2 linked regions of the Actinoplanes lobatus genome follow. The main gene of each other region encodes a partner of the protein of the gene in region 2 in a complex. Links are inferred from orthologs where the notes say so. Each region holds a gene or a part of one and is shown on either strand. Other genes may lie near its edges.

The links. Proteins that work in one complex are often made in the same cells at the same time.
Region 1: the proteins of mfd (region 2) and uvrA are in contact, whole or in part, in a crystal structure (PDB 4DFC), measured with the Escherichia coli proteins. The link is inferred for Actinoplanes lobatus from one-to-one orthologs.

What each region holds. Positions count from the first base shown.
Region 1 is NZ_JACHNC010000001.1:3,987,215-3,991,629, reverse strand. Bases 926-4,415 are described here. They hold uvrA (excinuclease ABC subunit UvrA), read right to left. Parts: upstream 4,081-4,415; coding sequence 1,126-4,080; downstream 926-1,125. Other genes in these bases: BJ964_RS18690 (hypothetical protein), read right to left, coding at 4,188-4,415. Also shown: excinuclease ABC subunit UvrC, read right to left, coding at 1-272; BJ964_RS18700 (Rieske (2Fe-2S) protein), read right to left, coding at 369-902. UniProt on the Escherichia coli protein: The UvrABC repair system catalyzes the recognition and processing of DNA lesions. UvrA is an ATPase and a DNA-binding protein. A damage recognition complex composed of 2 UvrA and 2 UvrB subunits scans DNA for abnormalities.
Region 2 is NZ_JACHNC010000001.1:3,012,990-3,018,987, reverse strand. What follows is about bases 825-4,971. They hold mfd (transcription-repair coupling factor), read right to left. Parts: upstream 4,649-4,971; coding sequence 1,025-4,648; downstream 825-1,024. Other genes in these bases: ppc (phosphoenolpyruvate carboxylase), read left to right, coding at 4,900-4,971; BJ964_RS13975 (hypothetical protein), read right to left, coding at 825-969. In the rest of the region: BJ964_RS13980 (MazG family protein), read right to left, coding at 1-142; more of BJ964_RS13975, read right to left, coding at 139-824; more of ppc, read left to right, coding at 4,972-5,998. UniProt on the Escherichia coli protein: Couples transcription and DNA repair by recognizing RNA polymerase (RNAP) stalled at DNA lesions. Mediates ATP-dependent release of RNAP and its truncated transcript from the DNA, and recruitment of nucleotide excision repair machinery to the damaged site.

The DNA.
Region 1 (4,415 bases), 970 kb from region 2 along the record:
GGGTCGAACTCCTTGATCCAGGAGAACTCCAGCTGGAGGGCCTCGACCTCGGTGCCGACGGTCACCCAGTCCACGCCTGCGGCGGTGGTGACCATCTGCTGGGTCCGCGGATGCAGTGTCCACACGTCGGCGAAATACGAATTCAGCCGGCTGCGCAGGCTCTTCGCCTTGCCGACGTAGATCACCCGGTCGGCCGGGTCGCGGAAGCGGTAGACCCCGGGAGCGTCCGGGATGGTACCCGGTGCCGGGCGGTACGTGGACGGGTCTGGCACAACTCCAACACTAGTGCCAGGGACTGACAGAATTGCCCGGCCGGAGGTCCGTTGCCGCCGCCACGGCGCCGGGCCTCCGGCCCTGAGACAGGGGGATCAGGCCGAGGTCACCACGTTGTCGCCGTCCACGTCGATCGCCACCGCGGCCAGCGGCTGACCGGCCGGGCCCGAGGTCGGGGCGCCGTCCTTGATCGAGAAGAGGCTGTTGTGGCACTTGCAGATGATCTGGCCGTCCTTGATCTCGGAGACCTTGCAGCCCTGGTGCGTGCACACGTTGCTGAACGCCTTGTAGTTGCCCTCGGTGGGCTGTGTGACGACCACCTCGTCCAGGATGACGCCGCTGCCGACCGCCACCTTCGACGTCGCCACCAGCACGTTGCCGCTACCGCCGCCACCGGTGTCGCCGCCGGCGTCACCGCCGTCGCCGGCGTCGGTGCTGCCGGCCGGAACCGGGTTGTCACCGAAGTCCGTGCCGTTCGGGTTGGTCCCGCTGGTGCCGGTGCCGCAGGCCGAGAGGACCGCGGTCGCGCCGACGGCGCCGGCGCCCATCAGGACGACGCGCCGGGACGAGGCGGTGCCCGGTCGGTCCTGCTGGGTCTCGGCGTCGGTCCCCGGCTGCACGTCAGTCATTTGTCGCCCTCCACTACCTGTTCTCTGCCGCCAATGTCACGCGGAGTCGCCCCGGGGTACGGATCAGATGCCGTGATCAGTTCAACGGTCCCGAGTGAGATTTTCCCGCTTTCTCCGCGTTCGCCCGACCGGTTTGCCTGGTGTCGACAAACAGCGCCGCACCCGGAGACCTTAGGAGACCAACCGGGTGCGGTAGCTGAGAGTCGTCTAAGAAGTTTCTAAATCAGGCGGTGGCCTTCGCCCGGGACCGGGTGGCGCGCGCCCGCGGGGCGGCGGTGGACCCGTTCGCCTTCGCGGCCCGGCCGGTCGCGGCCGCCGAGCCCCGCCCCTCGCCGGTGAGCCCGAGCATGTGCCGCAGGAACTGCCCGGTGTGGCTCTCCGGCACCTCGGCCAGTTCCTCCGGGGTGCCGGCGGCCAGCACCAGGCCGCCCTTGTGACCGCCCTCCGGGCCCATGTCGATCAGCCAGTCCGCCGTCTTGATGACGTCCAGGTTGTGCTCGATGGTGATCACCGTGTTGCCCTTGTCGACCAGGCCGTTGAGCACGATCAGGAGCTTGCGGATGTCCTCGAAGTGCAGGCCGGTGGTCGGCTCGTCGAGCACGTAGACCGTCCGGCCGGTGGAGCGTTTCTGGAGCTCGGAGGCGAGCTTGACACGCTGGGCCTCACCGCCGGACAGGGTGGTGGCGGGCTGGCCCAGGCGCACGTAGCCGAGGCCGACGTCGACCAGCGTCCGCAGGTGCCGGTGGATCGCCGGGAGCGCCGAGAAGAACTCCGCGGCCTCCTCGATCGGCATGTTCAGCACCTCGGAGACGGTCTTGCCCTTGTAGTGCACCTCCAGGGTCTCCCGGTTGTACCGCGCGCCCTTGCAGACCTCGCAGGGGACGTACACGTCCGGCAGGAAGTTCATCTCGATCTTGATGGTGCCGTCGCCGGAGCAGTTCTCGCAGCGGCCGCCCTTCACGTTGAAGGAGAACCGGCCCGGACCGTACCCCCGCACCTTGGCCTCGGTGGTCTCCGCGAACAGCTTGCGGACGTGGTCGAACACCCCCGTGTAGGTGGCCGGGTTCGACCGTGGCGTCCGCCCGATCGGCGACTGGTCCACCCCGACGACCTTGTCCACGTGCTCCAGGCCGGTGACCCGGGTGTGCCGCCCGGGCACCTGCCGGGCCTTGTTGATCTGGTTCGCCATGACGGTGTGCAGGATGTCGTTGACCAGCGTCGACTTGCCCGAACCGCTGACCCCGGTGACCGCGATGAACTGGCCCAGCGGGAACGGCACGGTCAGGTTGCGCAGGTTGTGCTCGCGGGCGCCGTGCACCACGACCTCGCGCCCGGGCGTCTGCGGCCGCCGGGTGGCCGGCAGCGGGATCGACTTCCGGCCGGACAGGTAGGCCCCCGTCGGCGACTTCTCGTTGGCCAGCAGACCCTCGACGGTGCCGCTGTGCACGATCTGCCCGCCGTGCTCGCCGGCGCCCGGCCCGATGTCGACGATCCAGTCCGCGGTCCGGATGGTGTCCTCGTCGTGCTCCACCACGATCAGCGTGTTGCCCAGGTTGCGCAGCCGCACCAGGGTCTCGATGAGGCGGTGGTTGTCCCGTTGGTGCAGGCCGATGGACGGCTCGTCCAGCACGTACAGCACGCCGACCAGGCCGGAGCCGATCTGGGTGGCGAGCCGGATGCGCTGCGCCTCGCCGCCGGAGAGGGTCCCCGCGCCGCGGTCCAGCGACAGGTAGTCCAGACCCACGTCGACCAGGAACCGCAGCCGCGCGTTGATCTCCTTGAGCACCCGCTCGGCGATCATCTTCTGCCGGTCGTCGAGCTCCAGGCCGGACAGCAGCTCGGCACACTCGCCCACGGACAGGTTGCACACCTCGGCGATGCTCTTGCCGGCCACCGTCACGGCCAGCACCTCGGGCTTGAGCCGGGCCCCGCCGCAGACCGAGCAGGGGACGTCGCGCATGTACCCCTCGTACTTCTCGCGCGACCAGTCGCTCTCGGTGTCGTTGTGCCGCCGCTCGATCCACTGCACCACGCCCTCGAAGCCGGTGTAGTAGGAGCGCTCGCGGCCGTACTTGTTCCTGTACCGCACGTGGACCTGGTCGTCGGCGCCGTACAGCACGATCTTCTGCACCCGGCTGGGCAGCGCCCGCCAGGGTGTGTCGAGGCTGAAGCTCTCGGCGCCCGCCAGGGCCTCCAGCAGGCGCAGGAAATACTCCTGGGTGGTGCCGCCGGCCCACGGCTGGACGGCGCCCTCGCTGAGGCTCTTCTCCACGTCCGGGATGATCAGCTCGGGGTCGACCTCCTTCTTCGTCCCGAGGCCGGAGCACTCGGGGCAGGCACCGTACGGCGCGTTGAAGGAGAAGACCCGTGGCTCCAGGTCCTCGATGGCGAGCGGATGGTCGTTGGGGCAGGCCAGATGCTCGGAGAAGCGGCGCTCCCGCTCCGGGTCGTCCTCCGGCAGGTCGACGAAGTCGAGCACCAGGATGCCGCCGGCCAGCCCGAGCGCGGCCTCGACCGAGTCGGTAAGGCGCTGCTTGCTGGACGCCTTCACGCTGAGCCGGTCGATCACCACCTCGATGGTGTGCTTCTCCTGCTTCTTCAGCTTCGGCGGCTCGGTCAGCGGATGCACCACGCCGTCGACCCGGGCCCGCGCGTAGCCCTTGGACTGGAGTTCGGCGAAGAGGTCGACGTACTCCCCCTTGCGGCCGCGGACCACCGGGGCCAGCACCATGAACCGGGTCCCCTCGGCCATGGCGAGGACCCGGTCGACGATCTGCTGCGGGGTCTGCTTGCTGATCCGCTCCTTGCAGACCGGACAGTGCGGGATGCCGGTCCGCGCGAAGAGCAGGCGCAGGTAGTCGTAGACCTCGGTGATCGTGCCCACGGTCGAACGCGGGTTGCGCGACGTCGACTTCTGGTCGATCGAGACGGCCGGGGACAGACCCTCGATGAAGTCGACGTCCGGCTTGTCCATCTGGCCGAGGAACTGCCGCGCGTACGACGACAGGGACTCCACATAGCGCCGCTGGCCCTCGGCGAAGATCGTGTCGAAGGCGAGGCTCGACTTGCCCGAACCGGAGAGGCCGGTGAAGACGATCATGGCGTCGCGGGGCAGGTCGAGGTTGACGTCACGCAGGTTGTGTTCGCGGGCGCCACGGATTGTCAGTCGGTCGGCCACGGCCAGCCTTTCCGCATTCAGGATCGATCGAACCCGTACAGGTGTATGAGTCGAGCAGACACTCTAGCGACGGGGTATGACAATTTCCGGAACACACCCGCTCACTCTTACGAGTTAACCCGCCAGATCTCGACGCCGCCCACCAACTGCGGCGCGCCGAGCACGTCAACCAGAACCGATCGCAGCAGGTCACCATTCCTGCTGTCCGGCACCAGCACCACCACGGCGGCGCGCCAGTAATCGAGGTCACCCCGGATCCGCAGGCGGTCGGCGTCGGTCAGGACCGGCAGGTAGCCGTACTCCCGGACGCTCCAGAGCAGCTCCGAGGTGTAGCG
Region 2 (5,998 bases):
CGGTGACCCGCAGGGCCGTGGCCTGGTCACTGTCCGCGGCGGCGAAGACGGGGTACGCCCGGACGGCGTCCCACGCCTCCGCGGTCAGCAGCCCGGCCGGTAGCCGGGGTGAGGTGACCAGCAGGATGATCCGGGCGCTCAAGGGACGTCGGCCACCGGTACGGGCTGCTGCTCGATGCCCAGGTCGGTGCCGAGAAGCTGAAGCGGGTCGCTCTCGCCCTGGATCTCCAGCACGCTCACGTCGAGCGGCTGGTAGCGCGGGTTGACCCGGACGTTCAGCTCGTCGGCGGCGGCCTCGACCTGCTCACGGACCTTCGCGGAGGCGGCCACCACCTGCCGGTTCTGGTCGGACTGGAGGGACAGCCAGGTGGTGAAGTCCTGACCGGGCTCGACGCCGCCGTTGGCGCTCAGGCTGTTGTAGACCTCGAGCATGTCCGCGTCGGTCGGCGGGGTCTCCGACAGGAACGACTGGATCAGGAGGCTCTGCAGGTACAGGTTGTCGATGTAGAGCTTGGTGTACTCCGAGTCGGCGGGCAGCTTGCGCTGGGCGGCCTCCTCCGCGTACGGCACCTGGGCGGGCAGCGTGATCGAGCGCTCGGCGGCGACCCGCTTGTACAGCTCCCGGGCGACCAGCTCGTCCACGATGTCGGCCCGGCTGATCGACACCTGCGCCGGCGACGGGACGACCGCCGGCGAGGGGACCACCTCCTGCCCGGCGCTACGCCGGGCCTCCTCGTTCATGCGCTGCGCCTGGTTGGCCTCCTGGGCCTCGGCCTGGGCCTCGGCTTGGGCCTGGGCGACGAAGTCGGGGTACGACTCGTCCCAGATCCGCTGGACCTCCCGCTCGGACACCTGGCCGGCGTCGCCGAGATAGGCGGCCACGCTCGATTCCGAGTCGCAGGCGGACAGGCCGCCCACGGCGAGGGACGCGGCGACAACGGTGGAGGCGAGTCGGCGGGCACGCAGCATGGTCAACACTCTCTCACGCCGATTGTGATCTTCATCGCCCCGCCCCGTATCGACTTCATCGATTCCCCGCAACCGGCGCGGCGGCCGGGACGTCGCCGAGCACGTCCTTGAGCAACTGGGCGCACCACTCCAGCAGGGCCTGGTCGCGCAGCGGCTCGCCACCGACCCGGCGGGTGCTGGGCCGGGGAACGCTGACCTGGTCGGCGCCGGTCTTGTAGACGGCGTCCGGGTGGTAGCGCTTGAGCCGCAGCTGCTTCGAGTCCGGCAGGGCCAGCGGGGAGAAGCGGATGTGCTTGCCCTGCATGGACACGTCGGTGAGCCCGTACGCCCGGGCCAGCAGCCGGAACCGGGCGACCGCGATCAGGTTGGCGACCGGGGCCGGCGGTTCGCCGTACCGGTCGGTCATCTCGGCGACGACCTCGGTGAGCCGCGGCTCGTCGCGGGACTCGGCCAGCTTGCGGTACATCTCCAGGCGCAGGCGCTCGACCGAGATGTACTCGGTGGGCAGGTGCGCGTCCACCGGCAGGTCGATCTTGACCTCCGGCTCCTCCTCCGGGCGCTCGCCCTTGAACTGGGCGACCGCCTCGCCGACCATCCGCACGTACAGGTCGAAGCCGACGCCCTCGATGTGGCCGGACTGCTCACCGCCGAGCAGGTTGCCGGCGCCGCGGATCTCCAGGTCCTTCATCGCCACGTACATGCCGGCGCCGAGCTCGGTGTGCTGGGCGATGGTGGCCAGCCGCTCGTGGGCGTGCTCGGTGAGCGGCTTCTCCCGGGGGTAGAGGAAGTAGGCGTACGCCCGTTCCCGGCCCCGGCCGACCCGGCCGCGGATCTGGTGCAGCTGGGCCAGGCCGAGCAGGTCGGCGCGTTCCAGGATGAGGGTGTTGGCGTTCGGGATGTCGATGCCGGACTCGACGATCGTGGTGCAGACCAGGACGTCGAACTCCTTCTCCCAGAACCCGACCATGACCTTCTCGAGCTGTTCCTCGCTCATCTGGCCGTGCGCCACCGCGACTCGGGCCTCGGGCACCAGCTCGCGCAGCTTGCGGGCCGCCCGGTCGATCGACTCGACCCGGTTGTGCAGGTAGAAGACCTGGCCGTCGCGGAGCAGCTCACGATGGACGGCGGCGGCGACCTGCTTCTCGTCGTAGGCGCCGACGTAGGTGAGGACCGGGTGGCGTTCCTCCGGCGGGGTGGCGATGGTGGACATCTCCCGGATGCCGGTGATCGCCATCTCCAGGGTCCGCGGGATCGGGGTGGCCGACATGGTGAGTACGTCCACCGACGCGCGCAGGGCCTTGAGCTGCTCCTTGTGCTCGACGCCGAAACGCTGCTCCTCGTCCACGATGATCAGGCCGAGGTTCTTGAACCGGGTGGACTTGGCGATCAGCCGGTGGGTGCCGATGATGATGTCGGCGGTGCCGTCGGCGGCCTCCTCCAGGGTCAGCGCGGCCTCTTTCGGCGTCTGGAAGCGGGACAGCTGCTTGATCTTCACCGGGAACTGGCTCATCCGCTCGGTGAACGTGTTGTAGTGCTGCTGGGCGAGCAGGGTCGTCGGCACGAGCACGGCCACCTGCTTGCCGTCCTGCACCGCCTTGAACGCCGCCCGTACCGCGATCTCGGTCTTGCCGTAACCGACGTCGCCGCAGATCAGCCGGTCCATCGGGACCTGCAACTCCATGTCCTGCTTGACCTCGACGATGGCGGCCATCTGGTCGGGCGTCTCGGTGTACGGGAACGCGTCCTCCAGCTCGCGCTGCCACGGGGTGTCCGGCCCGAAGGCGTGGCCCTGCGAGGCCTGGCGTGCCGCGTACAGCTGGATGAGCTGGGCGGCGATCTCCTTGACCGCCTTCTTGGCCCGGGCCTTGCTCTTCTGCCAGTCGGTGCCGCCCATCTTGTGCAGGCTGGGCTGCTCCCCGCCGACGTATCGGGAGAGCTGGTCGAGCTGGTCGGTGGGCACGTAGAGACGGTCGCCGGGCTGGCCGCGCTTGGACGCCGCGTACTCGATGACCAGGTACTCCCGGTCGGCGCCGTTGACGGTCCGCTGCACCAGCTCGATGTAGCGGCCGATGCCGTGCTGCTCGTGCACCACGAAGTCGCCGGTCTTGAGCTCCAGCGGGTCGATGGTGTTGCGCCGCCGGGCCGGCATCTTGCGCATGTCCTTGGTGGACGCGCCGCGGCCGCCGGAGATGTCGTTGCCGGTGATCACCGCGAGCCGGGACGCCTCGTCGACGAAGCCGTGGTTCAGGCCGCCGCAGGTGATCAGCAGCTGCCCGTCGGCGATGGGCGCGTCGATCGAGTCGACCGGGGTGACGCCGAGACCGGCGTCGCGCAGCAGCTCGGCGGCCCGCTGAGCGGTGCCCTTGCCCTCGAAGACCAGCGCGATGGCCCAGCCCCGAGCGGCCCAGCCGGACAGGTCGGAGGCGAGCCGGGCGGTGTCGCCGTGGTAGAGCGGGACCGGCTGGGCGGCCAGCGCGACGGCGTCACCGAGATCCGGGCTCACCTCGACCGGGGTGGCGTCCTCCCAGGGAAGCGGCTCTTCCCCGGTGGACGGGGCCGCCAGGCCGAACGGCGAGACGGTCCACCACGGCTGCTTGAGAACGGCCGCGTGCGCGCGTACGTCCGCGAGGCTCTTGAAAGCGACGGCGCCGACGTCGATCGGTGCCTGGCCGCCGACGGCGGCCGCCGCCCAGGACGCTTCGAGAAATTCATCAGAGGTACGGGTGAGGTCGTGCGCCCGGGTGCGGATCCGCTCGGGGTCGCACAGCAGCACGTGCGTGCCGGCCGGCATGCAGTCGATCAGCAGCTCCATGTTGTCGGTGCCACGCAGCAGCGCCGGCGCCAGCGACTCCATGCCCTCGACCGGGATGCCCTCGGCCAGTTTGTCGAGGATCTCGGCCAGCTCCGGATGCTGACCGGACAGCTCCCGGGCGCGCTCCCGCACGGCCGGGGTCAGCAGCAGCTCCCGGCAGGGCGGCGCCCACAGTCGCGGCACCTGGTCGATGGTGCGCTGGTCGGCGACCGCGAAGGTGCGGATCTCCTCCACCTCGTCGCCCCAGAACTCGACCCGGGACGGGTGCTCGTCGGTGGGCGGGAAGACGTCCAGGATGCCGCCACGGACCGCGAACTCGCCGCGCTTGGTGACCAGGTCGACCCGCGCGTACGCCATGCCGGACAGCCGCCGCGCGACCTCCTCCAGCTCCGCCGCGCCGCCGCCGGTCAGCTCCACCGGCTCGAGGTCGCCGAGGCCCTTGAGCTGTGGCTGGAGCACCGACCGGACCGGGGCCACGACGACCCGCAGCGGCGCGTCGCCGGGGTGGGCGAGCCGCCGCAGCACGGCGAGCCGGCGGCCGACCGTGTCGGAGCGCGGCGACAGGCGCTCGTGCGGCAGCGTCTCCCAGGACGGGTAGACGGCGATCAGGGCCGGGTCGATCAGGCAGCCCAGGGCGTCGGCCAGGTCGTCGGCCTCGCGCGAGGTGGCGGTCACCGCGAGGACCGGCCGCTGCGCGCCGCCGACGTCGGCCGCGCCCGCCACTGCTGCCACCACGAACGGCCGGAGCGAGACCGGCGCGGTCAGGTCCAGTGAGTCGGAGTCGACGAAGCCCTTGGCCGCCAGGTCACGCGCGCGGGCCAGACCGCGGTCGCGCATGGCGGCGGGAATCAGACCGGAGAGTTGCATGAAAGAAGACCCCCTGAGGGCACGACGAACGACCCCGGTCCGGAAAGCGCGGGCGGGGGTGCGTCCCTCAGCTTAGTCCGACCCGCGTCACCGGGGTCTCGCCCGCAGGTCAGTGGTACCCACCTGCGCACGATCCCGCACCGGGTCATGAGACTCTTGACTCAATTCACCCCCGGACCGGGGTACGCCGATAACATCGGCGAAGTCGGGACAGCGCCGTCCTGGAGCCATCCGAGCGAAGGAGCGCCCCGATGACAGAGCAGCCTGCCCAACTCGACTTAGAGGGATCCGACGCCGCGCTGCGTGCCGACATCCGCCGGATCGGCACGCTGCTCGGCCAGACGCTGGCCCGCCAGGAAGGGCGGCCCCTGCTGGATCTGGTCGAGGAGATCCGCGCCCTGGTGCGGCAGGACGCCCGCGCCGCCGCCGACCGACTCTCGGCCATGGACATCACCACCGGCACGAAGCTGGCCCGGGCCTTCTCCACCTACTTCCACCTGGCGAACGTCACCGAGCAGGTGCACCGCTCGCGGGACCTGCGCCGCCGCCGCGCGCAGAACGGCGGCTGGCTGGACCAGGCCGCCAAGCGGATCGCCGAGAAGGGCGTCCCGGCCGACGAGATCGCCGCCGCGGCCCGCCGCCTCGCCATCCGCCCGGTCTTCACGGCCCACCCCACCGAGGCGTCCCGCCGGTCGATCCTGTCGAAGCTGCGCCAGGTCGCCGACTCGCTGGACGCCGAGTCGGCCGCCGCCGCGCTGTTCGGCGACACCGACACCACCACCTCCACCAAGCGTTTCGCCGAGCTGATCGACCTGCTCTGGCAGACCGACGAACTGCGCCTGGACCGGCCGGACCCGACCGACGAGGCGCGCAACGCCGTCTACTACCTCAAGGACCTGTACGCGGACGCCGCCCCGCAGGTGCTCGACGACCTGGCCGACACGCTGCGCCGCCTCGGTGTGGAGACCGCGCCCACCTCGCGGCCGCTCACCTTCGGCTCGTGGATCGGCGGCGACCGGGACGGCAACCCGTTCGTCACGCCGGCGGTCACCCGGGACGTGCTGCTCATCCAGCACGAGCACGGCATCCAGGCCACCGAGAAGGCGATGGACAAGCTGATCGACGAGCTGTCCGTCTCCCGGCGGCTGCGCGGCGTCTCCCTCGACCTGTCCGCCAGCCTGGCCCAGGACCTGGACAACCTGCCCGAGGTGGCACAGCGTTTCCGCCGGGTCAACGCCGAGGAGCCGTACCGTCTCAAGGTCCGGGCGATCAAGGCGAAGCTGGCCAACACCCGCGCCCGCCTGATCAACGGCACCCCGCACGTGGCCGGCCGCGACTACCTGGGCAGCG